Regions from separate parts of the Pantoea sp. KPR_PJ genome, predicted to be linked through region 2. Evidence: predicted binding sites of a transcription regulator. Region 2 holds the regulator's gene; each other region holds the start of a gene.
What was found. Region 2 encodes CRP, which controls carbon source genes, mostly activating them, when cyclic AMP is high. Its sites were predicted from a motif close to ATGTGANNNNNNTCACAT; they were not measured.
Positions count from the first base shown of each region.

Region 1 (10,079 bases), on a different contig from region 2:
CCGCATTTTGTCGTACAGACGCGCCGCGCGTTCAGCGATCTGCTGCGCATTGCGGCTCTGATGCTCATAGCGCCAGAGATTATTGATGGTTCGCAGCGCCACCAGCAGCGTGGTTGGGCTCACCAGCATAATATTTTGCTGTAGCGCCTCGCTGATCAGCTCGGGCTGACGGTCGATAGCCAGCAAAAAAGCCGGCTCTACCGGGATAAACATCAGCACATAATCCAGCGAGCGCAGACCGGCCAGCTGCTGATAGTCTTTTCGCCCTAGCAGGCGAATATGGCTACGAACGGCGGCAACGTGCTCCTGTAACGCCTGCTCCCGCGTGATGTCATCTTCGGCGTTAAAATAGCGCTCATAGGCCACCAGCGTCATCTTGGCATCGACCACGACATCTTTGCCCTGCGGCAGACGCACAATGACATCCGGCTGCATTCTGCCCTGCTGCTCCGACTGCAGGCTGACCTGCGTCTGATATTCGTGGCCTTCACGCAGACCAGACGCCTCCAGCACGCGGCTCAGCACCACTTCGCCCCAGTTGCCCTGAATTTTGTTATCGCCTTTGAGCGCTTTGGTCAGGTTAATCGCCTCCTGCGCCATCTGTGCATTCAGCTGCTGCAGCTGACGTATCTCATGCGCCAGCGTGTGCCGCTCGCGCGCCTCCTGACCGAAACTCTCATGCACCTGTCGGCGAAAGCCGTCCAGCTGCTCGCGTAGCGGACTAATCAGGCTGTTCAGACTCTGGCGATTCTGTTCATCGACGCGGCGGCCGCTGTTTTCGAATATACGGTTAGCGAGATTTTCAAACTGCGCGCTGAGGCGCTGTTCGCTGTTGGTCAGTAAACGCTGCTTCTCTTCAGCGGCGAAGCGCGTCTCTTCAAGGCGGATAGTGACTTCGCGCAGCTCCGCTTCCTGCGCGCTGTTAACGTCCAGCTGATTGCGTAACTCACGGTTGAGCTGTTCGCACTCACTGCGCCAGTAATCCAGCTGTTGCAGCCGCTCCTGCGCGCCGCTTAGCGAGCCATGTAGCTGACGTAACTCCTGTTCGCGCTGCTGCAACAGTCGCTGAAGCTGTTCCAGCTCCTGCTGCTGACGCTGCTGCGCCTCCTGCTGCAAACGACGCTCGGTGGTAAAGCTGGCCGCCTGATAGCTGGCGCGCAGCTGCGCCAGAATCCAGCCAATACCCAATCCGGCGAGCGCCAGACAGGCGCTGATAACAATCTGCTGATCCATATTTCCCTCGCGACGCGCGTTGCTCGGGAAAAGGTAAAGTCGGCCTGTATGAATGTCCAGACTATTTTCGGCGCACGCGCAGCGTTACAGCGCTTTCACCGTTAACTCCCCCGCTTTCCAGGCGTCAGTCAGGAAAAACGGCATCGACATCGTCCACTCGTCGCCCGTTACGAGTGCGGAATAGACAAACGCGTTGCCGCCCCAGGTGAGCTCAACGGGCTGCACCTCGCCCTCTTTTACCGTTGCCTTACCCGCCATGCTGGCAAAACCGGCATTGCTGCCCACATGGAAACGCGCCGTTTGCCAGCGCACCGGCGCATGTGGCGGCCATGGCTGCGCCTGATGAAAATGAAAAATCTCGTCGTGGCTCAGCAGGCTCTCACGCACCGTCGGCCAGAGCGCAACCTTCAGGAAATATTGATCGGTAAAGCGCGGGTTACCGCTGTAGCGGGCAATAAAGTCGCGCATCGACTGCGCCATATTGCTGAAGACGCCGTTGCAACCGCCCCACATTCCCGCCAGCAACAGCTCGGTATGGGAGAAGTAATCGCGCATATGGTGGAACCAGTAGGGTGAATCAAGCCACGCGTCGACCGCCGCGGCCTCACGCTCTGACAGGAGCGAATCGGCATCGCGAATAATGAAGCGTTTGACGCGAGGATCGTCCATCACCAGAAAGCGCCACAGCGTAGGGAGAATCACTTTTTCCTGTGACATATCGACCAGCTGAACATGCGGCTGGTTAAGTCGTTGCCACACATGCTGCGGCACGCTCCCGTCAAGATAGATGCGGCAGGTCCAGCCAGGATAGAGCGTTGGTGCCACTTCGACGTTCTTGAGCAGGGTTTCGCAGTAGCGTGGATGGCCCCCATACAGGCTAAAAGCAATGATGTTCTGCTCTGGCCTGCTGAGATCGATCGGCGCGGGCTGTTCGCAGGGAAAAGCGTCGCGCGGCCCTGCGCGAAAGCGGGCATCCGAATGATTTAACGCTTCCAGGCCATATTTCGCCAGCTCATCCTGTTTACCCATCCAGCCGCACAGCTCCGCCAGACCATCCAGCCAGGTCTCCGATGCGGTGGCGCGCACCGCAGGCGGTGCCTGATAGATCTTTTGATAAACCCTGTAAGACTTACTGTAGTGACCCAGGCGCATCAGGCAGAGCGCGTAGTCGCTCAGCACCTGCATTTGATTCGGCATCGCGCGCAACACCTCCTCACAACACTTTGCGGCGGCAGCGTAATCCTGCTGCGCCATATGCTGGCGGAAGCGCGCGGCGGTCTCATTCAGACGCGCCTGCATCGCGGCGGAATTGATGGATAAAGCCGGTTTCTGACGCATCTGGCGATCCTCGCTTTTGCTGTAAAGAGCAGAGGCAGCGCGCACGCTGCCTGAAAAGCGTTATAGCAAACGGCGCGCCGCTTCGACCACAATTTTCACCGCATCGCTTTCGGTCTGCTTCATGGTCTGTGCATCCGGGATCTCTTTCTGGGTGCGGTTAACAATCACGCCCGCCACCATTCCTGCGCGTAGCCCCTGACTGGCACACATGGTCAGCAGCGTCGCAGACTCCATCTCATAGTTAAGCACGCCCATCTGCTGCCACTCTTTCATCGATCCCTGAAAGCGGCTCACCACGCGGCCGGAGAAAGTGTCATAACGCTCCTGGCCGGGATAGAAGGTGTCTGAAGAGGCGGTCACGCCAATATGGGTTACCGACCCGCTCGCTTCTGCCGCAGCGACCAGCGCCGTCGTGCAGGCAAAGTCTGCTACTGCCGGGAATTCAAGCGGCGCAAAATGCTGGCTGGCTCCGTCAAGACGCACTGCGCCGGTCGTGACCAGCACGTCGCCAACGTTTATGTGCGGCTGAATGGCGCCCGTGGTGCCGACGCGCAGGAAGGTGCGTACGCCAAGCTGCGCCAGCTCCTCTACCGCGATGGAGGTTGAAGGCCCACCGATGCCGGTCGAGCAGACCACTACGGGTTTGCCATCCAGCTTCGCCAGCCAGGAGGTAAATTCACGATGCGACGCCAGCGGCTGGGCATCCTCCATCAGTCCGGCAATTTTCTTTACACGCTCTGGATCGCCGGGAACGATAGCCAGGGTTGCGCCTTGCAAATCGGCTTTGGTGAGGCCAAGGTGGAAAACGTCAGACATAGCAAACTCCTGAAGAGGGAAGTGAAGCGCGCCACTCTACGCGAGCGTAGCGCAAATTTATGTGACAACAATCACCTAAAAAAATGAATGTTACATTTAGTCAATAACACAATGAGATCTAAATCACATAACCAATCCATTCATCGTCCCATTGCTACAAGCTGTGTGGGTCCGGGTTTGCAGCAATGTTAAAGAGAAGAGTGTGTTTGCTTGCTCCCTACTCTCTTCCCGGTCCATGGCCCAGACGCGAGCTGGCCAGGCTATAGTTACGTGATTGCGCTACTGCCAGCACGGAGATAAGAATGAAAACCGAAGACAATATGGCACAAAAATCCTCGTCGGGCGGCTTTGCACCCGCAGTACAGCCCACCGCTTCGACCACTATCCATACTGACAGCCCGGCCATTCATACGGGTGAAACCTCCGTTCCCAGTCAGGGCGAAAATATGCCTGCCTGGTATGCAAAACCGAAAGAGGCCAGCGGTCCGCTGCCGGTGGTGCTGGTGGTTCAGGAAATCTTTGGCGTACACGAGCATATTCGCGATATCTGTCGCAGACTGGCGCTGGAAGGCTATCTGGCCATCGCGCCTGAGCTTTACTTCCGCGAAGGCGATCCCAGTGATTATCACGATATCCCGACGCTGTTTAAGGAGCTGGTCAGCAAAGTACCAGACAGTCAGGTGCTCTCCGATCTCGATCACGCGGCTAACTGGGCGGCACGCAACGGCGGTGATATTCGTCGTATGGGGATTACCGGCTTCTGCTGGGGAGGCCGCATTAGCTGGCTTTACGCTGCGCATAACCCCCAGCTACGTGCGGCAGTGGCCTGGTATGGCCGCCTGATCGGCGAAAAAACCATGAAGCAGCAGAAGCATCCGATTGATATCGCGGTTGATTTGGGCGCACCGGTGCTGGGCCTTTACGGTGGCCAGGATGAAAGCATTCCGCTGGAAAGCGTTGAGCAGATGCGTCAGGCACTGCATGCCGCTAACGCCAAAGCAGAAATTGTGGTTTATCCGGATGCTGGCCACGCCTTTAATGCCGACTACCGTCCGAGCTATCACGCGGAGTCGGCGCAGGATGGCTGGGCGCGTATGCTGGTTTGGTTCAGGCAGTTTGGCGTGGAATAAACCGCCATGAAAACGGGGCGCGTCCGCGCGCCCCAGCAGCCTGCCTACCCGATTGTCTCACTCCGCAGTCTCTTCGCCGCCTCTACCATATTTGCCAGCGCCTGGCGGGTTTCCGTCCAGCCACGCGTCTTCAGCCCGCAGTCCGGGTTCACCCACAGACGCGCTTGCGGAATGCTCTGCGCCGCTTTACGCAGCAGATTCTCTATCGACTCTACGCCTGGCACGTTAGGTGAATGAATGTCATACACGCCGGGACCAATCTCATTGGGGTAGGTAAACGCCTTAAACGACGCAAGCAGATCACTGTCGGAACGCGACGTCTCGATGGTGATGACATCCGCATCCAGCGCGGCGATAGCCTCCATAATGTCATTAAACTCGCAGTAGCACATGTGGGTATGGATTTGAGTATCATCTTTTACCACCGCGGCACTCAGGCGAAAAGCGTCCACCGCCCACTTCAGGTATGCTGCCCAGTCGGACTGATGCAGCGGCAAACCTTCGCGCAGCGCAGGTTCATCAATCTGGATAATACCTATCCCGGCTGCTTCCAGATCCGCCACTTCATCACGCAGTGCCAGTGCAATTTGCTTTGCAATGGTTTCGCGCGCCAGATCTTCGCGCGGAAAGGACCAGCAGAGGAGGGTTATCGGCCCGGTCAGCATGCCTTTTACCGGTTTGCTGGTCAGCGACTGGGCATAGGTTGCCCACTCTACGGTAATGGGCTTTGGCCGGCTGATATCACCCGTAATGATCGGCGGCTTAACGCAGCGTGAGCCATAGCTCTGTACCCAGCCGTTCTGGGTAAAAACGAAGCCGTCGAGATTTTCACCGAAATATTCCACCATGTCGTTGCGCTCCGCTTCACCGTGCACCAGCACATCCAGGCCAAGACGCTCCTGCTCAACAATCGCCTGTTTGATATGTTCTGCAATGCCGGTACGGTAGCGGCCGCTATCAATGTTGCCTTTTTTGAAGTCAAGACGCAGTGCGCGAATATCCGTGGTTTGTGGAAAAGAACCAATCGTAGTGGTTGGCCAGGCGGGCAGATTAAAGCGGCGGCGCTGCGCGCGGGCGCGTTCGGGATAGGGATGCTGACGTTGGGTATCCTGCGCAGAGATGACCGCGACACGCGTAGCGACCGCAGGATTGTGGACGCGATCAGAGTGGGCGCGGTTGCGGATCGGCGCACTCCATGCCGCCAGCGAAGAGGGATCGTTGTTATTGAGCGCATCGCTGAGTTGCTTCAGCTCGCCACACTTTTGCAGCGCAAAAGCGAACCAGCTTTTAACCTCATCATCAAGACGGGTTTCAACACTGAGATCGATGGGGCTGTGCAGCAGCGAACAGGAGGAGCCAATCCACAGCTGATCACGCTGGCTTATCAGCGGTTGCAGACGCGCAAACCAGTGGCTCAAATCAGCACGCCAGACGTTACGTCCGTTGATTACGCCGAGCGACAGCAGCCATTCCGCCGGTAGCTGTGCATTGAGCCAGGCAATATCATCATGCCCATGCACCAGATCGACATGCAGTCCCTGCACTGGCAGTTTACAGATGGCATCAAGGTTCTGACTGATGCTGTCAAAATAGGTGGTCAGCAGCAGCTTCACCTCCCCCTGTAGCGCAGCGTAAGCCGGTTGAAAGGCCTCGCGCCACGCCTGCGGCAACGCCAGCGCCAGCGCGGGCTCATCAATTTGTACCCACTCCACGTCGCGTTTTTTGAGCTCGCCCAGCACCTGCTGATAAACCGGTAAGATCTCGTTCAGCAGCGACAGACGATCCATCTCTTCACCCTTCACTTTGCCCAGCCACAGGTAGGTGACGGGGCCGAGCAGGACCGGTTTTACCCGGTGACCCAGCGCCAGGGCTTCGTCGACTTCATCCAGCAGCTGCGTCCAGCTTAGCCTGAACTGCTGGCCCTGCGTAAATTCCGGCACGATGTAGTGATAGTTGGTATTAAACCATTTGGTCATCTCGGCGGCGGCGGTCGGTTCGCCTGTCGGTGCGCGACCACGACCAATCCGGAAAAGCGTATCCAGGTCTATGTCCCCCCCTTTACTTCGGTGCCGCGCCGGTACGTTGCCCAACAGCAGGCTGGTGGTCAGGACATGATCGTACCAGGCGAAATCCCCCACCGGCAGCAGATCGACACCCGCGTCTTTCTGCTGTTGCCAGTGCCGGGCGCGTAGTTCACGCCCTACGGCCAGCAACGCCTGCTGAGAAAGAGTGCCAGCCCAGTAGCCTTCCTGCGCTTTTTTCAGCTCACGCCGCAGGCCAATGCGGGGAAAACCGAGGGTATGAGTCAAAATGGTCATTTACGCTTCTCCAGATAATTATTCTCCTGCGCTTCGCCCGGAAACTCAGGATGTTTAGCCGTCCAGATGTTTACACCGCTATATTCTGCGGGTACTGTATGCTGCTCAAGCGCAAATTGTTCAATCTCGATGTGAAGGACTCTCATGATCGAACTCAAGCATCTGCGGACGCTCCAGGCTCTGCGTAATACCGGCTCGCTGGCCGCCGCTGCCGCACAGCTCCATCAGACGCAATCGGCGTTGTCTCACCAGTTCAGCGATCTTGAGCAGCGGCTGGGATTCCGCCTGTTTGTTCGCAAAAGCCAGCCGCTGCGGTTCACGCCGCAGGGTGAAATTCTGCTGCAGCTGGCAGAGCAGGTGCTGCCGCAGATCCAGCAGGCGCTACAGGCGTGCCATGAACCCCATCAGGCCACGCTGCGCATTGCCATTGAATGTCACAGCTGCATTCAATGGCTGACGCCTGCTCTGGATAATTTCCGCCAGAACTGGCCGCAGGTGGTGATGGATTTCAAATCGGGCGTCACCTTCGACCCGCAGCCTGCACTGCAACAGGGTGAGCTGGATGTGGTGCTCACCTCGGATATCCTGCCGCGCAGCGGCCTGCACTACACGCCAATGTTTGATTTTGAGGTAAGGCTGGTCATGGCGCCTGATCATCCGCTGGCGCAGGTTGAGCACATCGCGCCTGAGGATCTGGCAGAGGAAGTGCTGATGATCTATCCGGTGCAGCGTCAGCGACTGGATATCTGGCGTCACTTTCTGCAACCCGCCGGCGTCAGTCCGGCGCTGAAAAGCGTTGATAACACCCTGCTGCTGATCCAGATGGTATCGGCGCGCATGGGTATTGCCGCACTGCCGCACTGGGTGGTGGAAAGTTTTGAAAAGCAGGGATTAATTGTCACTAAAACGCTCGGTGATGGCTTGTGGAGTCGTCTGTATGCCGCCGTACGCGACGGCGAGCAGCGTCAGCCGGTGCTGGAGGCATTTACCCGCTTTGCACGCCAGCACGCCTGTGCGCACCTGCCCTTTGTGCGCGACGCAGCGCATCCTGGCGTGATTTTGCAACGCTGAAGCGCAATTTCCCCTATAATGCGCAGCCTGTTTATCGACCATGAGAAAATCTCACCATGACCAATAATGATATTCTGCGCAGCGTGCGCTTTATGCTGGATTTAAGCGATGCCAAAGTGGTGGAGATTTTCGCGCTGGCCGACTGTGAGATTCCGCTGGATGATGTGCAGGCGTGGCTAAAAAAAGAAGACGAGCTGGCATTCAAACCGCTGCCGGATGTCCTGATGGGCTACTTTCTTAACGGTCTGATCTTTTTCCGCCGTGGCAAAAGCGAAGAGGCTCCTGCCCCCTCAATTGAACGCCGCATGAACAATAACATTTATATGAAAAAGCTGCGGATCGCTTTTGACCTTAAAACCAGCGATATTCCTGCTGTCCTGGCAAAAGCAAACTTCAATGTTTCTCAGGCTGAGATCGGTGCCATTTTTCGCAAGCCAGACCATAAAAATTATCGTGAGTGTGGCGACCAGATTATGCGCAATTTCCTGAAAGGACTGACGCTGACGCTGCGTCCGACACCGGTAAAAAAAGCAAAATAATCTCTCCTCACCGGCAGGTGTTAATACACCTGCCAGAGATGATCTTTCGCCTCTTTAAATAAATTACGATTCCTTTCTCGCTGCGGACCGCTTAATCCTTTGTCGCTGCGGCTAAAAAGCCGCCCGACCAGAAACCTTCACTAAGGATGAGAAATGCAGGAATTATGCAGAAGCGAGCTCGCTCACGTCAGTGGGGCCGTCCAAAAAACGGAGTCGTTACCCGCCGATCAACTTGCAGAGGATATGCGTGAATTACTGGCTTACTCTGACAAAAACAGCCTGGCGGTAAACAAAACAATCAGGGTGATTAACCGGCTGTTTGGCTGCAAAATAAAATACAGGTAGGCGCGCTGCCGCCGCAAGATTCAGGAAAATAATCAGCCGGGGCTTACTCTCGTCAGTAAGCTCCCGATCAAACAGGCCATCAAACGCTTACTTATGGCCTGTTATCCAGCGCTTATGGACATAGAGCGAAGCAAAAATAACCAGTGCGCCGGCAATAAAGCTGGGCCAGTGGGGGGTTTGCTGCCAGATAGCCAGATTCACCAGCAGCCCCGCCGGAACGTGCATGTTGTTCATGATCCCCAGCGTGCCCGCATCGACCTGCGTCGCGCCGTAGTTCCACATAAAATAGCCCAGACCCGAAGCAGCCACCCCCAGCCAGACTAAAATTCCCCACTGCAGCGACGTTGTCGGCAGCTTGTCCGGGTTACCCCAGAGAGACCAGGCCAGGATAGCAACCAGCACCGCACCGAGATAAAACCATGAAAACGCCGTGTGCTGCGGCATGGGACGCGTTTCCTGAAGTCGTTTGTAACCCACCATGCCGACGGCAAAACAGATATTTGCCAGCTGCACAAGCAGCAGGCCAAACCAGAAGTGATCGCTGACCTTGTCATAGCGAATGATGGCGGCTCCGGCCACGGCGAGCAGGGCGCTAAAAGCGTAACCGATGCGCAGTGGCCGTTTGCTAATCAGATCGTAAATGAGCGTCACGTACAGCGGCGTCATCACGGTAAACAACAGGAACTCTGAGACGCTGAGATAGAGATAAGCTTCAAAGCTGATCAGATACATGATGCCGAGCTGCAGCATTCCTACCAGCATATAGAGCAGCAGCGTTGACGGACGGTAGCCGCGCCAGCGCAAGAAAGGCAAAAACACCAGCGCTGCCAGCGCCAGGCGCATTAATACGGAGAACCAGGTATCCACCTGCCCCGCCAGATATTCCCCGATCAGGCTAAATGAAAAAGCCCAGAGAATGGTCGTAACGATCAATAACAGCACAGCTTCGATCCCGAAATAAGGTGAGGCCGATAGTGTAATCAAAGTGCTGCAGGCGCGTGGCGATTTCTGGTTTACAAGTGTTCGCAATTAAAACGATCAGTCCCTGTATATTCCGGTGGCAGAGCAAAACCGTGCCACAAAATAAACATTACTTACCGTTATTGTCATAAAACTGTAACAAATGTGTCAACTATCACAGCCTTGATGCGCGAAAAAGGACAAAATAGACGCGGAAAAGAGCATTTCATTTCGTTTCTGGGCGAAATCGCTGATTTTACTTATAACAATGCGCCCTGGGGGGCCTTTATGCTGAGTATTTTTAAACCTGCACCACATCGACCGCAAGT
Region 1 is NZ_JABMIK010000008.1:198,678-208,756, reverse strand. Features, by position in the region: gene rmuC (DNA recombination protein RmuC) at 1-1,233, opposite strand, end outside; gene HP564_RS16780 (tetratricopeptide repeat protein) at 1,318-2,571, opposite strand; gene udp (uridine phosphorylase) at 2,632-3,387, opposite strand; gene HP564_RS16770 (dienelactone hydrolase family protein) at 3,690-4,517, shown strand; gene metE (5-methyltetrahydropteroyltriglutamate--homocysteine S-methyltransferase) at 4,562-6,835, opposite strand; gene HP564_RS16760 (hypothetical protein) at 6,832-6,981, opposite strand; gene metR (HTH-type transcriptional regulator MetR) at 6,980-7,906, shown strand; gene HP564_RS16750 (DUF1456 family protein) at 7,963-8,445, shown strand; gene HP564_RS16745 (carboxylate/amino acid/amine transporter) at 8,878-9,732, opposite strand; gene glpT (glycerol-3-phosphate transporter) at 10,039-10,079, shown strand, end outside.
Region 1: the regulator CRP is predicted to act here: its motif matches at 3,499-3,516, upstream of udp (uridine phosphorylase).

Region 2 (10,079 bases):
CCTGTCTGCGAAAGTCCTGCCCTGACGTATTGCGCCGCCATCCAGTGGCGGCGTTGCCTTGCCCCTCTCCGGCAAAGGGGAAATTAGCTCCTATACTCAGCTTCAAGAGTCTGGACAACCCCGAGCAGGAGGCGGCATGGCAAATAAACTCACCGAGAAACAGAAAAATACGCTCTGGCAGCAGCGACGCATTGCCAGTTATCAGGCCAGCTGTCGGCTGGAGGGTTTTACCCTGGCGGAGCCCGTCAGCACCTACGACCAGGCTGAAGCGAGACTCGACTCGCTGAGGAGACAGTATGGTGCCGAATAGTGCTGTCGCGCGCGATCCCTACCTGTGGCAAAACGATGACGTGCTGAAAAATCGTCTGAATATTCACGATGCCGCACAGTTGCGTAAGGCTGAGCTGGCGTTCAGCAGTGCGCGCCTCGCCACGCTGGAGCTGGGACCCGCTACCATTGGCCTGCCTTTTCTGTGTCATATTCACCGCACGCTGTTTCAGGACCTCTACAGCTGGGCAGGCGAGCTGCGCACCATTGATATCTGGCGCGACGACACGCCGTTTTGCCATTTCGAATATATCGAAAAAGAGGGCAACACGCTGATGGACGCGCTGGAAGAGGAAGAGGGGCTGCGCAACCTGGAACAGCAGTCGTTTGTAGCGCGCATTGCACACTACTATTGCGAAATCAATATGTTGCATCCCTTCCGCGAGGGAAATGGCCGCGCTCAGCGCATTTTCTTTGAGCAGCTGGCGCTGCATGCCGGGTACTTCCTCGAGTGGCAGCACGTAGAGGCGCAGCAGTGGCGTGAGGCAAACCAGGCCGGCGCAAATGGCGATCTGGCCCCGCTGGAAGCCGTCTTTGCTCGTGTTGTGAGTCGCGCCAGCCTGTAAAACGCGTAGAATAGCGGCGGTTTTCTCTGTCAGGACAGACCATGCTGCTGCTAATCGACAACTATGATTCCTTTACCTGGAATCTTTACCAGTATTTTTGCGAGCTTGGCGCGCAGGTGCGCGTGGTACGCAACGATGCCATCACGCTGGATGAGATGGCGGCGCTACCGCTGTCACATCTGGTGATTTCACCGGGTCCCTGTACGCCGGATGAATCTGGCGTCTCTATGGACGCCATTCGCCATTTCGCCGGACGCATTCCGGTGCTGGGCGTTTGCCTGGGGCATCAGGCCATTGCACAGGCCTATGGGGCCAGAGTGGTCCGGGCTCGGCAGGCCATGCATGGAAAAACCTCTGCTATCGTTCATAACCATCAAGGCGTATTCCGCAACCTCAATAATCCCCTGACCGTGACGCGCTATCACTCTTTGATCGTGGCGCGCGATTCGCTGCCTGATGAATTCGAAATTACGGCCTGGAGCCTGAAAGAGGGGGAGCCGGATGAGATCATGGGATTTCGTCACAGGACGCTGGCGCTGGAGGGCGTGCAGTTTCATCCAGAGAGTATCCTGAGTGAACAGGGGCACCAGCTGCTGCATAATTTTCTGGAAACCTGAAGATATGTTTGCCTTTGATTGATTTGTTATGCATATTTTATGACTAATATTTCATCGTGGTTTAATAAATAATCAAAGGTGGTCGTCGATGGCATCGGAGAAATTAGCGGTAACGCGGGAAACGTTTGATAAGGTGATATTGCCTGTTTATGCACCTGCGCACTTTGTGCCGGTGAAGGGCAAGGGCAGCCGTGTCTGGGATCAGCAGGGAAAAGAGTATATCGATTTTTCCGGCGGTATCGCCGTAACGGCGCTCGGCCACTGCCATCCGGCGCTGGTGGCGGCGCTGAAAAACCAGGGCGAAACGCTGTGGCACCTGAGTAACGTCTTCACCAATGAGCCTGCGCTGCGCCTGGCCAGCAAGCTGATCGATGCAACCTTTGCCGAGCGCGTTTTCTTCGCTAACTCTGGCGCGGAAGCCAATGAAGCCGCCTTCAAGCTGGCGCGCTACTACGCCTGCCAGCGCCACAGCCCGTTCAAAAGTAAAATCATCGCTTTCCATAATGCGTTCCACGGCCGCACGCTCTTTACCGTTTCCGTTGGCGGCCAGCCAAAGTATTCCGACGGCTTTGGTCCGAAGCCTGCGGATATCGTGCACGTTCCCTTTAACGATCTGGAGGCGGTAAAAGCGGTTATCGACGACCATACCTGCGCCATCGTGGTCGAACCCATTCAGGGGGAGGGTGGCGTAACGCCGGCTACCCCTGAGTTTATGCAGGGATTGCGCGAGCTGTGTGACCAGTATCAGGCGCTGCTGGTGCTGGATGAGGTGCAGAGCGGCATGGGACGCAGCGGCAAGCTGTTTGCCTACGAGCACTATGGCGTCACGCCCGACATCCTCACCACCGCGAAAGCGCTGGGCGGTGGTTTCCCGGTGAGCGCCATGCTGACCACCGATGCGATCGCCTCGACCATGTCGCCAGGCGTGCATGGCACCACCTATGGCGGCAACCCGCTTGCCTGCGCAGTGGCCGAAGCGGCGCTGGACGTGATCAATACGCCAGAAGTGCTGGAAGGGGTGCAGGCGCGTCGCGAGCAGTTTGTGACGGCCCTGAAGGCGCTCGACGCGAAGCACGATCTCTTTACAGAGATTCGTGGCAAAGGACTACTGATCGGCGCTGCACTAAAACCGCAGCATGCGGGAAAAGCGCGCGCCATTCTCAATGCGGCAGCGGCCGAAGGCCTGATGGTGCTGGTAGCGGGCACTGACGTGATCCGCTTTGCGCCTTCGCTGGTTATTGAGCCAGCCGACATTGAAGAGGGTATGGCGCGTTTCGCCCGCGCGGTGGAAGGCGTCCTGGCAGCCTGATTAACCTTTACGTAAATGCCTGATGAGCCAGCGGCCATGCTGTGGCCGCTGGCTCCACGCCAGTGACGAAATGGTATGCATCACGTTCAGGTGCTCCAGGATACGGCGCACATGCTGCTCCAGAATCGTGACCGCCCCTTCACCCAAATTATTGACCTCTTCCATGATGTTGGTCTGTGAGCCAGGCCCGTCATATTCCAGCCGCTGCTGGCAGCGCTGGATGGCGATTTCGCATGACTGCAGGTAGCGCTGCGCCAGATCGGGTGTCAGCATCGTGTGCTCGCGCGCGAGAATGGTCATGGCATTGATATGCTCGACGATAAACTGGCTGTGCGTGACCCACAGGCGCATGTCTTTCAGGTACTGGGCGTTAAAGCCCGGCTCCTGCATCGCCTGGTTGAGCGAGTTAAACAGCGCATTATGCGCCTGGTTAACCTGCATACGCTGATAGGCCAGCTTTTTCGCCTCCTGCTCGGGTCCCAGCAGCAGCTGCAGCGCATCCTGACAGGTTTCCAGCGCGTCGTGCGCATTCTGGCGAAGCAGCCCGCTCTGCCATTGTGGCCATAGCCAGAGCATTCCGCCGAAGGCGATCAAACAGCCCATCAGCGTGTCCATCAGGCGTGGAAGTAAAAACTGCGCGCCGTTCAGCGACAGCAGCTGCAGCGAATAGACCGCCGTAACGGTAAAGCCAATCATCGACCAGCCGTAATATTTGCGCGTGACCAGATAGCTGAGTAGCGTAACCACCAGCATAAACAGCAGCACCAGGGATTCCGGCACGGCAAAGCGTAGCGAGGCGGCGGCAATGACCAGCCCGGCAAAGGTGCCCAACGCCCGGTGCTGAATACGCACGCGGGTGGCGCTGTAGCCATTCTGACTGACAAACATAATGGTCATCAGGATCCAGTAAGGCTTGGGAATATCGAACAGCATCGCCAGCGCGCTGCCAAACATCAACATCACCGCAAAGCGTGCCGCCGTGCGCAGCGCTGAAGATTTAAAGGAGAGGTAGCTGCGCAGGGCGGGCAGCAGGGGCAGGCGGCGCTGGCGATCGCTCATCAGGTCACGCTGGTAGAGCGGTTTTTGCGTGCGCAGCACCCGGGCGATACGGCTGAAATGATAGAAGCAGAAATGCCCGACGGGATTATCGGGGTGCTGACGGGTGATCTTCTCCAGCGCGCCGAGCGGCTTTTCCATCTCAAAGCGACTCGGTAGCTGGTGATAGAGGATGGCATCGGCCAGCGCACGTAGCCGTGCTGAAATAATTTTGGCATTCCAGCGGATCACCGCTTCCGCATGGCTGCGCTCGACCAGCTTCTGAACCTCTTCTGGCTGATGCAGGCTGACAGAGATATGTTCCTGCAAATCGAGTGCTACCTGAAAAGCGCGCATGAGCCGTTTATGGCTGTTGTCGCGGCTGGCAGAGAGCATGTGCATCTGCTGGTAGCAGGTATTAATCAGATCAACCGCTTTCTGCTGGCGCGCGAGCAGCGGCGGCAGCGCTTTTTCGGGATCGGTGAGCTGGGTCAGCAGCGTATATTTCGCGTCGCAGTAATCCGCCAGCTCGCGATAGATCAGGCTCAGGGTTTCACGCATCGGCTGCTCTTTCCACAGCCAAAACCAGAACCAGTTGAACAGCCCGTACCAGAGCGTGCCACCAATGTAGAGCAGCGGTGGCACATAGACTGGCATACGCCCAATCAGGCTAAGGGTAAAGATAGCCGCGACCAGCGTGCCAGGGAGCAGACGACCGTGCAGCGGGCTGATTTCGCCAGTCACGCCCAGCAGCAGCGGCAAGGCAAAAAGCACGGCAGGCAGCGGGACGCCTTTTAGCGTCAGCAGCTGGATCAGAAAGCTGCCGAGCGCAAACAGCGAGCCGCCGACCACCAGGCGTTTGAAAAAGCGTTTATGCGGCGTGTCCAGGCCAGCCACGTTGCAGCAGGCGGGAACGAGAGAGAAGAGCAGGCCTTTTTGCAAATCGCCAAACAGCCAGCCAAGCGCCACAGGAATGCACAACACCAGCGTCTGCCGCAGCGCATAGTTAACTTCGGGGTGATAGATGATTCGACGCCACATCACTTCACTGAAAACAGTAGCGGCGTGACAGAAACATCACGCCGGGAGAGAGAGGAAATCAGCGGGTGCCGTACACGACAATGGTCTTGCCGTGGGCGGAAATCAGATTCTGGTCTTCCAACATTTTCAAAATGCGGCCCACGGTTTCGCGTGAGCAACCAACGATTTGGCCAATTTCCTGACGAGTAATTTTGATTTGCATGCCGTCGGGATGCGTCATGGCGTCTGGCTGTTTTGCCAGGTTGAGCAGGGTTTGTGCAATACGTCCGGTCACGTCGAGGAAAGCTAAATTGCCCACTTTTTCCGAGGTAACCTGCAGACGGCGCGCCATCTGCGAAGAGAGACGCATTAAAATATCCGGATTCACCTGAATAAGCTGACGGAATTTCTTGTAAGAAATTTCGGCCACTTCGCACGCGGTTTTTGCACGTACCCAGGCGCTGCGCTCCTGACCTTCTTCAAACAGGCCAAGCTCGCCAATAAAATCACCCTGATTCAGGTAAGAGAGGATCATCTCTTTACCTTCTTCATCTTTGATCAGTACCGCAACGGAACCTTTCACGATGTAGTAAAGCGTTTCAGCCTTCTCACCTTGATGAATCAGCGTACTTTTGGATGGATATTTGTGAATATGGCAATGGGACAGGAACCATTCGAGTGTAGGGTCTGTTTGCGGTTTGCCGAGAACCATTCGCTATTATCCTCTGTTGTAATCGTGCCCAAAATGCAGAGTCATATTCTCTGCCAGGCGATGAAAGCTTCAAGCGTTTCCCGAGAGGGAGATTATTCGGGGTTCCATTTTGCGCCAGGCGCTTGAGGTGTCCCGCCTTCGTCCTTAATAAGACGAAACTATTTTCAGCACTGTTTGTAGCACAGCTTTTGTCAGCTGTCTTCTGTTGTCTCGCTTCAGCAGAGGGGGGATTACTCTGGATTGCTGTTTGTCAGGTGAACGCGTACTCTGGCGGCAAACAGGCTATTCTCGAGGGAAAAACAATGCAGGCAAGAGTGAAGTGGATCGAAGGATTAACCTTTTTGGGTGAGTCCTCTTCAGGGCATCAGATCCTGATGGACGGTAACTCGGGCGATAAAGCGCCCAGCCCGATGGAAATGGTGCTGATGGCGACTGGCGGCTGTAGTGCCATCGATGTGGTTTCTATTTTGCAAAAGGGCCGCAACGATGTGGTGGAGTGCGAGGTAAAGCTGACCTCGGAACGCCGTGAAGAGGCACCGCGCCTGTTTACCCATATTAATCTTCATTTCGTGGTTACCGGCAAGGCGCTGAGCGACAAAGCCGTGGCGCGCGCGGTAGATCTGTCAGCGGAGAAGTACTGTTCGGTGGCGTTGATGCTGGGCAAAGGGGTCGACATTACCCACAGCTATGAGGTTGTGGCGCAGTAAGCCAAACCGCTGGTGCCGGTGACAAGGACAGCACGTCTTACTCAGCGCTGCCCTGCGTAATGACGCACCTTATCGCTGGGTGCGTCTGTCGCTTTTGCGTGGCCAGGCCGTCTGCTGCTTCCGTCGTCAGGCGATCTGCTTTCCTTCTATCAGCCGCTGCACCAGCGGTGCCATAATTAACTCCATCGCCAGCCCCATCTTGCCACCCGGCACCACCAGCGTATTCATATGCGAAATAAACGATCCCTGGAGCATCGCCAGCAGGTAGGGAAAGTCGATATTCTCCAGTCCGCGAAAGTGAATAACCACGAAGCTCTCATCCAGCGACGGGATCTCGCGCGCGGCGAAGGGGTTAGACGTATCGACGGTTGGCACGCGCTGGAAGTTGATGTGAGTACGCGAAAACTGCGGCGTAATGAAGTTGATGTAATCTTCCATTGAACGCACCACTGAGTCCATAACCGCTTCGCGTGAGTGGCCGCGCTCGCTGGTGTCGCGCACCAGCTTCTGGATCCACTCCAGGTTAACGATCGGCACCACGCCAACCAGCAGATCCACCTTTTCCGCCACGTTATGCTGCTGCGTCACCACACCGCCGTGCAGTCCTTCGTAAAACAGCACGTCGGTATTTTCCGGCAGCGGCTGCCAGGGCGTAAAGGTGCCGGGTACCTGGTTCCACGGCACCGCTTCATCATAGGTATGCAGATATTTGCGCGACTGGCCTTTGCCTGCGCTGCCGTAATCACTGAAGGTTTGCTCAAGCAGGCCAAAATCGTTGGCTTCCGGCCCAAAGTAGCTGATATGGCGACCTAAATCGCGTGCCTTGCGGATCGCCATATCCATTTCTGGTCGCGTAAAGCGATGGAAGCTGTCGCCTTCCAGTTCGGCGGCATGCAGGTTGAACTGCTGAAAAATTTTGCGAAACGCCAGGCTGGTGGTGGTGGTCCCGGCTCCGCTGGAGCCGGTCACCGCGATGATCGGGTGTCGTGCTGACATGTTGAAGCTTCCTGTAACGTCGGGCGATAGGCATTGTTAACATGAAAAGCGCGGTGGCGCATCAGCCACGAAATTCGCTGCGCGGCATGATATTGACGGTTTCGTGCAGTTCCGACCAGACCAGCACCGCGTCTCCACGTTCCAGCTGACGACGCACATCGTCGACCTTTTGCGCCAGGCTGCGCTCCTGCTCGCCGTAGTCGGTGCCTTCACGCAGCACAAAGGCTTCAATCAGGTTGTTGAGGGTTTCAGGGTCAATCTGTTGCCAGGGAATCATCATGAGCTAAGCCACTGTGTAAGCCACTGCGGCACGCGCTGTTCGAGCCACATCTGCGGTTGACGCAGTGTGCCACCGACAAAGCCAACGTGTCCGCCATGCGGCGTGAGTTGATAGGTGGTGCTGGCTGAGAGCTGATCCGACTGCGGGATCACCTCATCCGTCATAAAAGGATCGTCCTTCGCGTGCACAATCAGCAAGGGTTTACGTACGTTTTTGAGCAGCGGCAGGGCGCTGGCGCGACGATAATAATCCTGCGCATCAACAAAGCCGTGCGCGCGGGCAGTGATGGCATCGTCAAAGTCACGCAGGCGACGCAGTGCTCTGAGCTGCAGCAGGTCAACCGGCAGCGTCCCCGGCCAGGCACGTAGCTTGCGTTCGGCATTCTTTTTTAGCTGATCAAGCAGGTAGCGCTGGTAAAAACGGGAAAATCCCTGTTCGAGCTTCAGGCTGCACGGTTCCAGCAGCAGCGGCGCAGAAATAATGACGCCAGCGTCGAGCGGAGCGGCGTCACCCAGTCTTCCCAGCAGGCAGCCCAGCATGTTGCCGCCAAGCGATACGCCGACTGCAGCGGTCGGCACATCGCCCCAGCGCGTCTTCAGCCAGTGCAGAAAAAAAGCCGCATCTTCGGTTTCGCCAGAGTGATAGATGCGGTGCAGTCGGTTCGGTTCGCCGCCGCAGCCGCGAAAATGCATCACTACGCCGAGCCACCCCTGACGCTGACAGGCGTGCAACAGCCCGTGGGCGTAAGGGCTGTGAAAGTTGCCCTCCAGACCGTGAAACAGCACCACGCGCGGCTTGTGGCTCGCCTGCCGGGGATCTTCACTCCAGGCGAGATCGACAAAATCTCCGTCCGGCAGATCGAGCCGCTGCCAGTATGGGCGCAGTAAAATACGGCGACGCACCAGGCGTGGCAAAACCGTCTGCAGATGCGGATTGCGCAGGCTGCGCGGCGGCATAAAGCTGGCTGTCGCGTCGGGCGTAAAATTCATGTCACAAGCACTTGTCTGATCCATATCACACTGTTAGCTTCGTTAGGGTTGTAGTGAGTCTGGGATGAGGAGCACCCGCTAATGGAACTGAGCCTGTTTTTCTCTATGTTAGGTTTTCTCTGGGTCGCCGCCATCACGCCTGGCCCCAATAATATGTTACTCACTGCGTCCGGTGCCAATTTCGGCTTCTGGCGCACGCTGCCGTTAATGGTCGGCATCATGATTGGCATGCAGGTCATGCTGCTGATGGTGGCGTTTGGCGTGGGGGGGCTAATCCTGCTCTATCCCGCTCTGCACCTTATCCTCAAAATTGCCGGTAGCCTTTATCTGCTCTGGCTGGCGTGGAAAATTGCCACGGCCGCCTATGAAAAGCTGGAAACCGGCGACGCACCACCAAAACCAATGCCCTTCTGGCAAGGCGGCCTGCTACAGCTGATCAATCCGAAAGCCTGGCTGATGGCGCTCGGCGCCATCGCAAGCTTTAGCCTTGCGGGCAGCGCCTATCTGCATTCGGTAACGGCGATCAGCGCCGGCATGTTTCTGGTCAATCTGGTGGCCGGCGCAATCTGGATCGGGTTCGGCGCGCTGATTGGCCGTATTCTGCAGAGCCGCCGCGCCTGGACTATTTTCAATCTGGCAATGGGCCTGCTGACCGCTGCCTGCGTGCTGCTTATCTGGCGCTGAGCTAGCTGGAGGCGCGCTCAATGCGCTGCCATGCCAGAACTTCACGTACGACCGCCGAATCGGGACGACGAATACGCTGCAGCAGCAGTTGTACGCTGCGCGCGCCAAGCTGATACATCGGCTGCTCGATGGTGGTCAGCGGAGGATTCAGGCTGCGGGTAAAAGGTATGCCGTCAAAGCCCACAACCGCCACATCCTCCGGCACGCGCAGGCCCGCCTCCTGCGCCGCGTGCACCACGCCTAACGCCAGCACATCTGATACAGCCAGCACAGCATCCGGTGGCTCAGCCTGCTGCAACAGCTGGCGTAGCGCCTGACTTCCCGCTTCGCAGGAGATCTCATCGGCATAGGCCACGCCGTGCCACGACAGCGCCAGCTGTTCCAGCCCTTCGTAGTAGCCTGCTTCACGCTCGTGTGAATAAAGGTAGCGCATATCGCTGTTAACCAGCCCAATACGCCGGCGACCTTTGCCTGCCAGATAGCGTATGGTTTCTCGCGCCGCGCCGCGGTTGTCGATAGTGACAGAGGATGCCGCGATTGCGGGATCGTGCTCGGCACACTGCACCCAGGGCGCATCACCGATAATTCCGGCGATCTCCTTTAGCGTAGACGCGGCGTCCAGGCTGATGACGCCATCTACCACTTTGCCGGTGAGCAGGCCCAGATAGGCCGATTTACGCTGCAGTTGTGAGGCAGAGTTGCAGAGGAGAATGTGATAGCCCTGCGCTTCGGCCTCTGCTTCGATACCCTGCACGACGCGCGAGCAGAACGGGTTGGTGATGTCGGAAATCAGCACCAGCAGCATGTGGCTTTGCGCCGTACGCAGCTGACGCGCTA
Region 2 is NZ_JABMIK010000007.1:206,218-216,296, forward strand. Features, by position in the region: gene ppiA (peptidylprolyl isomerase A) at 1-25, shown strand, start outside; gene HP564_RS15685 (YhfG family protein) at 137-310, shown strand; gene HP564_RS15690 (putative adenosine monophosphate-protein transferase Fic) at 297-893, shown strand; gene HP564_RS15695 (aminodeoxychorismate synthase component II) at 935-1,510, shown strand; gene HP564_RS15700 (aspartate aminotransferase family protein) at 1,599-2,819, shown strand; gene HP564_RS15705 (YccS/YhfK family putative transporter) at 2,820-4,895, opposite strand; gene crp (cAMP-activated global transcriptional regulator CRP) at 4,954-5,586, opposite strand; gene HP564_RS15715 (OsmC family protein) at 5,889-6,293, shown strand; gene HP564_RS15720 (phosphoribulokinase) at 6,420-7,289, opposite strand; gene HP564_RS15725 (YheU family protein) at 7,351-7,569, opposite strand; gene HP564_RS15730 (hydrolase) at 7,566-8,582, opposite strand; gene HP564_RS15735 (LysE family translocator) at 8,640-9,242, shown strand; gene HP564_RS15740 (LacI family DNA-binding transcriptional regulator) at 9,244-10,079, opposite strand, start outside.

Region 3 (10,079 bases), on a different contig from region 2:
CCCTGCTGTAGCGCGGCCAGCGCGCGCGACTCAAGATCGGCACGGACACTGTCAGCCTGGGTACGGTATTCGCGGATGGTCTCGACTGCGCTCTGCGCGCGCAGCCAGGACATAAATTCGCTGCTCTCCTGCACCACGATACTTTCAGCCTGCACGGCTGCGGCTTTGCGCTGCGCCATGTTCTGCTCAATGATCGCCTGCAGGTCGTCAACGCTGTAGAGATAGGCATTAGGCAACTTACCAACCTCTGGCTCAACATCGCGCGGTACGGCAATATCCACCAGCAGCATCGGCTTGTTGCGGCGCGCTTTCAGCGCTCGCTCCATCATCCCTTTACCGATAATCGGCAGGGGGCTGGCCGTCGAGGAGATAACAATGTCTGCATCCGCAAGGCGCGCATCGATATCGGCCAGGCCGATCACCTCCGCTCCCACCTCATTTGCCAGCCGCTCGGCTCGCTCGCGCGTGCGGTTAGCGATCATCAGCTTCTGGACGTTATGCTCGCGCAGGTGGCGTGCTACCAGCTCGATGGTCTCACCCGCGCCGACCAGCAGTACATTGACCGTAGAGAGGGACTCAAAAATCTGACGCGCCAGCGTACAGGCGGCGAAAGCCACCGACACCGCGCTGGCACCAATTTCGGTTTCGGTACGCACGCGTTTGGCGACGGAAAAGGTTTTCTGGAACATGCGTTCCAGCTCGCTGCTCAGCGCATGGCCGCGCTGCGAGTCGGCGAAGGCTTTTTTCACCTGGCCGAGAATTTGCGGTTCGCCCAATACCAGCGAATCCAGCCCGCTTGCCACGCGCATCAGGTGGCTGACCGCTGCATTATCCTGATGCCAGTAGAGACTTTGACGCACCTCCTCTTCATTGAGGTGGTGATAATCACACAGCCAGCGCACCAGACGCTCCTGCAAATCCGCCTGCTGCTCTACGCTCAGGTAGAGTTCAGTACGGTTGCAGGTAGAGAGAACGACGCCGCTCTGCACCATCGGCTGGGAAAGCAGGCTGTCGAGCGCCTGTTCCAGCACGTCCGGCCCGAACGCCACGCGTTCACGCAGGGCGACAGGTGCAGTTTTATGATTGATTCCGAGAGCGAGCAGCGTCATGGCGATAAAGGTTGGGATGTCCCAATAATGTCAGGGTTTTGTGATGCGCATTCTACAAGATGCGGCAGATCATGAAAAGCCATACAAAGGCTATGACTGTAATAAGATTAAACTGATCGTGCGCATTTTTCTTTTCATCGCCATTGACGGTTTATGACCGTATCGCTAGCGTTATCTGTTACGAATTAAAAACGTGTCCGAGGAGATGACCACGTTATGACCTTTTCACCACGCACCCTGTTGCGCCTTTTGCCGCTGGCAAGCGCCCTGTTGACCGCCTGTGCTGTTCATCAACCGCAGGGACCAGGCCCCGCCACCACCGCGCCACAGTGGCAGCAGCACCAGCAGGCGGTGGCGAAAGTCACGCACTATCAGACACGCGGCGCGTTTGCCTATCTTTCCGACAAACAAAAAGTTTATGCGCGCTTTAACTGGCAGCAAAGTGCACCCGATCGCTATCGCCTGCTGCTCACTAACCCGCTGGGCAGCACCGAACTTCAGCTCGACGCACAAGGCCAGACCGTGCAGCTGGTGGATAACAAAGGCAAGCGCTACGTCAGCAATGACGCCGAGAAGATGATTGCACAGCTGACCGGCATGGATATTCCGCTTGCTAACCTGCGCCAGTGGATGATGGGTCTGCCCGGCGACGCCAGCGACTATCAGCTGAATAATAATTATCAGCTGAAAAGCCTGAACTACAGCCGCAGCGGCCAGCAGTGGCAGGTCACGATTCAGGATTACGACAGCAAAGTAACGCCCGCGCTGCCTGCCAGCCTGGAGCTGCGCGAAGGCGATCAGCGCATCAAGCTGCGTATGGATAGCTGGACGCTGCAATGATCACCTCCTGGCCCGCTCCGGCAAAACTTAACCTGTTTCTTTACGTTACCGGCCGTCGTGCAGACGGCTACCACAACCTGCAAACCCTGTTTCAGTTTCTCGACTATGGCGACACGCTGCATATCACACCGGACAGCAGCGGTGACATCAGACTCACCACGCCGGTCGAGGGCGTGGCCCATGACGACAACCTGATCGTGCGCGCCGCGCGGCTGCTGCGTCAGGCGGCGCAGGCGCACCAGACGCTGCCCGCCAATGCGGGTGCGCAGATTGCCATTGAGAAAAAATTGCCGATGGGGGGTGGGCTGGGTGGCGGCTCCTCGAACGCGGCCACGGTGCTGGTGGCACTCAATCACCTGTGGCGTACAGGCCTTTCAGCGGATGCACTGGCAGAGATTGGGATTCAGCTGGGTGCAGACGTACCGGTCTTTGTCAGAGGTTTTGCTGCCTTTGCCCAGGGTGTGGGTGAACAGCTTCAGCCCGCCAGTCCCACTGAAAAATGGTATCTGGTGGCGCACCCTGGCGTCAGCATTCCTACGCCACTGGTCTTTACCGATCCGCAGCTTACGCGCGACACGCCCGTGCGCTCGCTGGCGGCACTTTTAGCGGCGCCCTTCCACAATGATTGTGAGGCAGTGGTAAGAAAACGTTTTCGCGAGGTTGATGAGCTTGTTTCCTGGCTGCTAGAATACGCGCCGTCGCGCCTGACTGGCACTGGCGCTTGCGTGTTTGCCGAATTTGACACCGAGTCAGCTGCTCGTCAGGTGCTGGAACTCGCCCCGAAATGGGTATGCGGATTTGTCGCGCGAGGCGTTAACGTCTCGCCTCTGCATCGCACCCTTTCCGGGCTGTAAGCCCATGTGTGACAGTGTCACCCTGTTCCAGATACTGCACCCTGGGCATTAACACACCCGTATGAACATGCGCTGCGGTATGCGCCGGTTACCGTAACGCCGTTCATTCTCTGGACGCCAAGCCTGAGGTTCTTCTCGTGCCTGATATGAAGCTATTTGCTGGTAACGCCACCCCGGAACTAGCACAACGTATTGCCAACCGCCTTTACACCAGCCTCGGAGACGCCGCAGTGGGCCGTTTCAGCGATGGCGAAGTGAGTGTACAAATCAACGAAAATGTACGCGGTGGCGATATTTTCATCATCCAGTCCACCTGTGCTCCCACCAATGATAATTTGATGGAACTGGTTGTGATGGTCGACGCGTTGCGTCGAGCTTCTGCTGGTCGTATTACTGCGGTTATCCCCTACTTCGGGTATGCCCGCCAGGACCGCCGCGTGCGTTCCGCGCGCGTGCCGATCACCGCTAAAGTGGTCGCGGATTTCCTTTCCAGCGTAGGTGTTGACCGCGTTCTGACGGTTGATCTCCACGCCGAGCAAATCCAGGGCTTCTTTGACGTCCCGGTTGATAACGTTTTCGGCAGCCCTATCCTGCTGGAAGATATGCTGCAAATTGGTCTGGAAAATCCGATTGTGGTTTCTCCTGATATCGGTGGCGTTGTGCGCGCGCGCGCCATCGCCAAACTGCTGAACGATACCGATATGGCTATCATTGATAAACGTCGTCCGCGCGCGAACGTTTCTCAGGTGATGCATATTATTGGTGACGTGGCAGGCCGCGACTGCGTGCTGGTCGACGATATGATCGACACCGGCGGTACGCTGTGCAAAGCGGCTGAAGCGTTGAAAGAGCGCGGTGCAAAACGCGTCTTCGCCTATGCAACCCATCCGATTTTCTCCGGCAACGCGGTTGAGAACCTGCGTAAATCGGTCATCGATCAGGTTATCGTGTGCGATACCATTCCGCTCTCGGAAGAGATGAAGTCACTGCCGAACGTGCGTACCCTGACGCTGTCCGGCATGCTGGCTGAAGCTATCCGCCGTATCAGCAACGAAGAGTCTATCTCGGCCATGTTCGAGCATTAATTTTCTCTGGAGGCTGGGCCCGGTGCCCGGCCTCTTTTTCCTGTCGCGCCAGTTAAGCAATAATCCCCCTTTTTCCCCCGATATTTCCTCAATGCGTTTTCTGCAAGCGCTCTATTTTTAACCGCATTCTCTTTTTACACAAAGCCTGACCGCAACGCTTCTTTTGGTAAGCATTTAGTGCTATTTTGCTGCCCTCTTACAGGCGGGAACGCACATCACAATGAACCTCGACATCTATACCCTGTTTGTTTGCGAGCTTTATGTGCTGGTTTTCCTGAGCATTATTATGCTGTTTGCCTGGAAAGGTGCGCAGTATGACCCGGTGCTGGGCTACACCACGCTGGCGCTGATTGCCACGCTGGCGGCAGTTTTCCTCAGCAGCTTGCGCAGCAGCGGCCTGGTCTTTTTACCCGTGGCGGTCGGTAACTGCGTGATGCTGCTGGCCTATGGCGCGCTACTCAATGCCTTTCGTACTTTCAGCCTGCGTCCGACAGGCTTCGCCTGGCTGCCCGGAGCCCTCGTCTGGGCGTTGCTCTGCTGTTTTCCAGCCTTCTACCAGTCAATGCCGAAGCGCGTACTGGTCATCTGCATCCTCTGCATCCTTTACACCGCAGCGCTGATCCGGCTGCTGTGGCGGGCACGTGCTTCGCTTGCAGTGACCTTCTGGCCCGCCCAGCTGCTGCTCTGGATCCACCTGCTGTTTCATATAGCGCGCATCTTTCTTGATAATGCCGTCGCCACACCGCTGCGCGGCGCAATTGGCGGCTCTGACTTCTCAGTCTGGGTCATCCTGGAGTCGATTTTGTTTGTTATCGGCCTCACCTTTACCATCATGGCGATGGTTAACGAACGAACGCAGATTTGGCACCAGCAGGCTTCGCTGCACGATCCCCTGACCAGCGCCTGGAATCGCCGTGCCCTGTTTAGCCAGGCCGACAAGCTGATCGCCCGCTGCCTGCGTCAGCAGCAGCCCTATACGGCAGTACTGTTCGATCTGGATCACTTTAAAAGCATCAATGACCGCTTTGGCCATCTGCAGGGCGACCGGGTATTACAGGATTTTTGTGCGGTAGTAACGCCAAGGCTGCCACAGCATGGCTTATTTGCCCGGCTGGGTGGCGAAGAATTTGCGGCAATTCTGCCTGGTGATGCGCGCGATGCGCATGAGATTTGTGAAAAAATTCGCGTCGCGACGCTGGCCTCGCTGCCGAACAATATCGCCTATTCGGTCAGCATTGGTTTTGCAACCTCCAGCGCGGCGACGCAGAGTATGGAAGGACTGCTGGCGCTGGCTGATGAGGCGTTATATCGCGCCAAAGCCAGCGGTCGTAACCGAACTGAGCAGTCTCTGACGTTAGTTGCGTCAGCTCAGTGATGAGGCGTTTTGCGGCAGCGCTCATCGTAATGGCGATGCCAGTAGTAACGATCCTCGATTTTTTCCCGCCCGCTGATGCGTGCGCCGGCGAGCCAGAGTAAGGCGCCAATAAAAATACCCAGAATGGCGCCCTGCGCCATCAGCGATGGCAGCGTAATACTGGGAAGCTGATTGATAACCGAGAAGCCAATGCCGGTTATCATGACGATCATACCTACGATCATCAGTGCATTACCTGCTTTACGACAGTGTTGATGTTTCATAAATCACCTCTATCCCTATGAGCAAGTCAATCAAACCGCACATAATGTTAACTGGCCATAAGTTTAGGCAATGACCCGGTTTTAATTTGCGTTCAGGATCACATAACCACCATAAAGGCTGACGTAACTTTACTCGCAGCAATCTGATTTAAATAACAAAATCATTAATCACGCTGGGTGACTTTATGTTAACGCCAGGGTTTGTTCTCTTTCCTGCTGCGAAGTACACTAACGCCTTTTCAAAACCTGAGCAGGATAATCATCGTGAGCAGCATTAAACTGATTGTGGGCCTGGCAAATCCCGGCGCGGAGTATGCCGCTACGCGCCACAACGCGGGTGCCTGGTATCTCGATTTGCTGGCGGAGCGTCATAATCAGTCGCTCAAGGAAGAGGCAAAGTTTTTTGGCTACACCGCGCGTATCAGCCTGGCGGGCGAGGATGTGCGTTTGCTGGTGCCAACCACCTTTATGAACCTGAGCGGTAAGGCCGTGGCAGCGATGGCGACCTTTTTCCGCATCACGCCTGAAGAGATTCTGGTGGCGCACGATGAGATGGATCTGCCGCCCGGCGTTGCAAAGTTCAAACAGGGCGGCGGGCATGGCGGACATAATGGCCTGAAAGACATTATCAGCAAGCTGGGCAACAACAATAACTTTCACCGTCTGCGCATTGGCATCGGGCATCCCGGCGATCGCAACAAGGTAACCGGATTCGTGCTCGGTAAGCCGCCAGCCAGCGAGCAGAAGCTGATCGATGACGCGATTGATGAAGCGGCGCGCTGTACCGAAGTATGGTTAAAGGAAGATCGCCTGAAGGCGATGAACCGACTACATGCGTTCAAGGCAAGCTAAACGCCCTGCCTGCGCCATTTGTGTGTATAATGCGCCAACTTTTTTTCGTTTCCAGCAATGTCTGTAACAGGCATTGCACCTCAAGTTAGAAGGGTAACCAACCATGGGATTCAAATGCGGTATCGTGGGCCTGCCGAACGTCGGTAAATCCACCCTGTTCAACGCGCTGACGAAAGCGGGCATCGAAGCGGCTAACTTCCCCTTCTGCACCATTGAGCCCAATACCGGCGTGGTGCCGATGCCGGATCCGCGCCTTGATCAGCTGGCGGAGATCGTCAAGCCGCAGCGTCTGGTGCCGACCACCATGGAGTTCGTTGATATCGCGGGTCTGGTAAAAGGCGCATCAAAAGGTGAAGGTCTGGGCAACCAGTTCCTGACCAATATTCGTGAAACCGAAGCGATCGGCCACGTGGTGCGCTGTTTCGAGAATGAAAACATCATTCACGTTGCGGGCAAAGTGAACCCGGCGGAAGATATCGACGTCATCAACACCGAGCTGGCGCTTTCCGACCTGGAAACCTGTGAGCGCGCTATCCAGCGCGTGCAGAAGAAAGCCAAAGGTGGCGATAAAGACGCTAAAGCTGAGCTGGCAGCCCTGGAGAAATGCCTGCCGCATCTGGAAAACGCCGGTATGCTGCGCGCGCTGAAGCTGGATGCGGATGAAAAAGCCGCTATTCGCTACCTGAGCTTCCTGACGCTGAAACCGACCATGTACATTGCTAACGTTAATGAAGATGGTTTCGAAAACAACCCTTATCTTGATCAGGTACGGGCAATTGCAGAGGCGGAAGGATCGGTCGTTGTGCCGGTCTGCGCGGCGGTAGAATCGGATATCGCCGAGCTGGATGATGAAGAGCGTGAAGAGTTTATGGCTGAACTGGGCCTGGAAGAGCCGGGCCTGAACCGCGTGATCCGCGCCGGTTACGCACTGCTGAACCTGCAAACCTATTTCACTGCTGGCGTGAAAGAAGTGCGCGCCTGGACCATTCCGGTGGGTGCGACAGCCCCACAAGCGGCCGGTAAAATCCATACCGACTTCGAGAAAGGCTTTATTCGCGCACAAACTATCGCGTTTGAAGACTTTGTTGCCTATAAGGGTGAGCAAGGCGCGAAGGAAGCGGGCAAGATGCGTTCAGAAGGCAAAGAGTACGTCGTGAAAGATGGCGACGTGATGAACTTTTTGTTCAACGTCTAATAGTTTTGTTCACCTCATAAGGTTTGACTGAATCTTATGCCCCTGAAATCCACGCAAATGCGTGGATTTTTTTATGCCGCTTTCGATAACTTTTTAAATTATAAGATTGATTTTAACAGGTGGTTGAGCACAGCGCCCTTTCATCTTTACCTCGAGGGGAAGTCGCAGTCCAGTACAAACAGGCTAAATTGTGATGTTCACTGATACCAAGTGCCGTAGAGCACACCATAAGAAAACATGAGTAGCGTTATGATTTTCAGTGTCTTTTCTTCATGGACAAATCCAGCACTCAGAAGGAAGCTGCGCTGTCCTCGGCAGAGGCGATCATCCCGGGGCCTTTGAAACCCGCATGGCGGCGTTTACGCCCGCATGGATAGCCCTTGAGATGCGTCTGATGGCCGAGCACGAGTTCGGCACGGGCATACTGCCACAACCGGATGACAGAGTATCTCTGGTGACGCTGCCTGACCGCCTGATTTGTACCTGTCACGGATTCACTGCATTGCTGGCAGGTAAGCACCCCGTCTGACTGCGTTACCTGGCGTTCAGCGCCGCGTCATAAAGGAACTTTCAGGCGTGACAAGCGCAACGTTTAGGTTGTCCCTTGCCTGCTTCACTATGTGAAGCGTTTTTCCGATTTGTTCTTTGATTCACTTCACGCAATCTCGCCTTGCCGACACAACACCTCGTTAAACTTCATACGCTGACCTTCAGAACATCACGCGTCTCCCTGCGACGCGACATTTACCCTCTGGAGGTCGTATGGAGAATTCAACCCGTCACTACAGCGGTGAGTACAGAGCGATAAAGGCAACAAGCCCACCAGCGCCTACCGCCAAAATCATGATGGCAGCCGGCATAGGGCATTTCATCGAATGGTTTGATTTTGGCTTATATGGCACCCTGGCGGCGATCATCGCCGGCAACTTTTTTGTCAGTTCCGATCCGGCTACCGCTCTGTTGAAATCCTTTGCCGTGTTTGGCTCTGGCTTTTTAATGCGGCCGCTTGGCGGCTTCTTTTTCGGCTCAATGGGCGATCGGCTGGGGCGGCGAAAAGTGCTGGTGACAGTGATCGTCATCACCTCGATTTCCACCTTCGTGATGGGCATTCTGCCGACCTGGCATCAGGTCGGGATCGTCGCACCGGTATTGCTGGTACTGACGCGCCTGGTGCAAGGCTTTGCGGCAGGCGGTGAAAGCTCTGGCGTCATTACCTATCTGGCAGAGAGCGCGGCACCCCATCGTCGCGCCACGCTCACCTGCTGGAGTGAAAATTTTAGCTTTATGGCTTTTGTCTGCGGCTCAGGGCTGGTGCTGACGTTGACCTACTGGCTGGGAGAAACCGCAATGAATGAGTGGGGCTGGCGCATTCCCTTCCTGCTGGCGGCACCGCTCGGGCTCGGAGGACTCTATATGCGCCGCAACATGGAGGATTCAGCGGCGTTTCACCGGCTGAAAGCCACCGGAAAAATCGAAAAGTCACCGCTGCGCACCGCCCTGAAAACGTCGCTGTCTGCGCTGCTGTTTTGCATCGGCTTCGTGGTGGTCAAAGCGGTCAGCAGCTGGGTTCTGCAATCCTTTATGCCCGGCTATTTATCGACACATCTGCACTACAGCCGCACCGATTCCTATCTGATTACCACGCTGGGACTGCTGAGCGTCGCCATCAGTATGCCCGTCACCGGGTATCTGTCAGACCGATGGGGACGGCGGCCACTGATGCTGCTGGGCTGCGCTGGCTTCATCCTGCTGACCTATCCCGCCATGCTGTTGATGACCCAGGGATCGGTGGGCAGTTCCATTGCGGCGATGAGCATGCTGGGTGTGTTTGTCGCGCTCTTCAATGGCGGCTGTGGTGCCGCCATGGTTGAACTCTTCCCTACTGCGATCCGCTATGGCGGCATCGCCATGTCCTACAACCTTACTGTGGCGGTGTTTGGCGGCGTCACGCCGCTGGCGTCAGCGGGTCTGATTCGCTTAACGGGCGATCCTCTCTCGCCAGCCTGGTACGTGATGATCACCGCGCTGATCTCGTTTATCGCGGTGTGGTGTGCCAAAGAAACCGCTGGAAAAGTGCTGGACTAACGCAAACTGGAGCCGATATGCAGATTACACGTGTCGAGTGTTTCCCCCTCAAAATCGCGCCTGAACAGGTTTATCTCGGGGGTGAGGCAGACGAAAACGCCCCCGACTATTACTACCGTCCTGAATACCGCTGTGTCTATTCGCGCAAGATGGAAACCTGCCTGGTGAAAATCACCAGCAGCGAAGGTCACGTGGGTTGGGGAGAAGCGCTGGCCCCCGTGGTGCCGCAGGTGATTGCTGAACTGATCAATCAGCTGTTTGCGCCCCTGTTAATCGGTGAATCACCGTTCTCCAGCGGCGTTCTGAACGCCAGAATGTATGACTCGATGCGCGATCGCGGCCACACCGGCGGCTACCACCTCGATGCCATTGCTGGCGTGGACATTGCGCTATGGGATCTCAAAGGCAAAATTCTCGGCCT
Region 3 is NZ_JABMIK010000001.1:842,516-852,594, reverse strand. Features, by position in the region: gene hemA (glutamyl-tRNA reductase) at 1-1,109, opposite strand, end outside; gene lolB (lipoprotein insertase outer membrane protein LolB) at 1,326-1,949, shown strand; gene ispE (4-(cytidine 5'-diphospho)-2-C-methyl-D-erythritol kinase) at 1,946-2,803, shown strand; gene prs (ribose-phosphate diphosphokinase) at 2,941-3,888, shown strand; gene HP564_RS04035 (GGDEF domain-containing protein) at 4,109-5,263, shown strand; gene ychH (stress-induced protein YchH) at 5,257-5,526, opposite strand; gene pth (aminoacyl-tRNA hydrolase) at 5,791-6,378, shown strand; gene ychF (redox-regulated ATPase YchF) at 6,482-7,573, shown strand; gene HP564_RS04015 (hypothetical protein) at 7,833-8,102, shown strand; gene HP564_RS04010 (MFS transporter) at 8,417-9,658, shown strand; gene HP564_RS04005 (mandelate racemase/muconate lactonizing enzyme family protein) at 9,676-10,079, shown strand, end outside.
Region 3: the regulator CRP is predicted to act here: its motif matches at 5,613-5,630, upstream of pth (aminoacyl-tRNA hydrolase).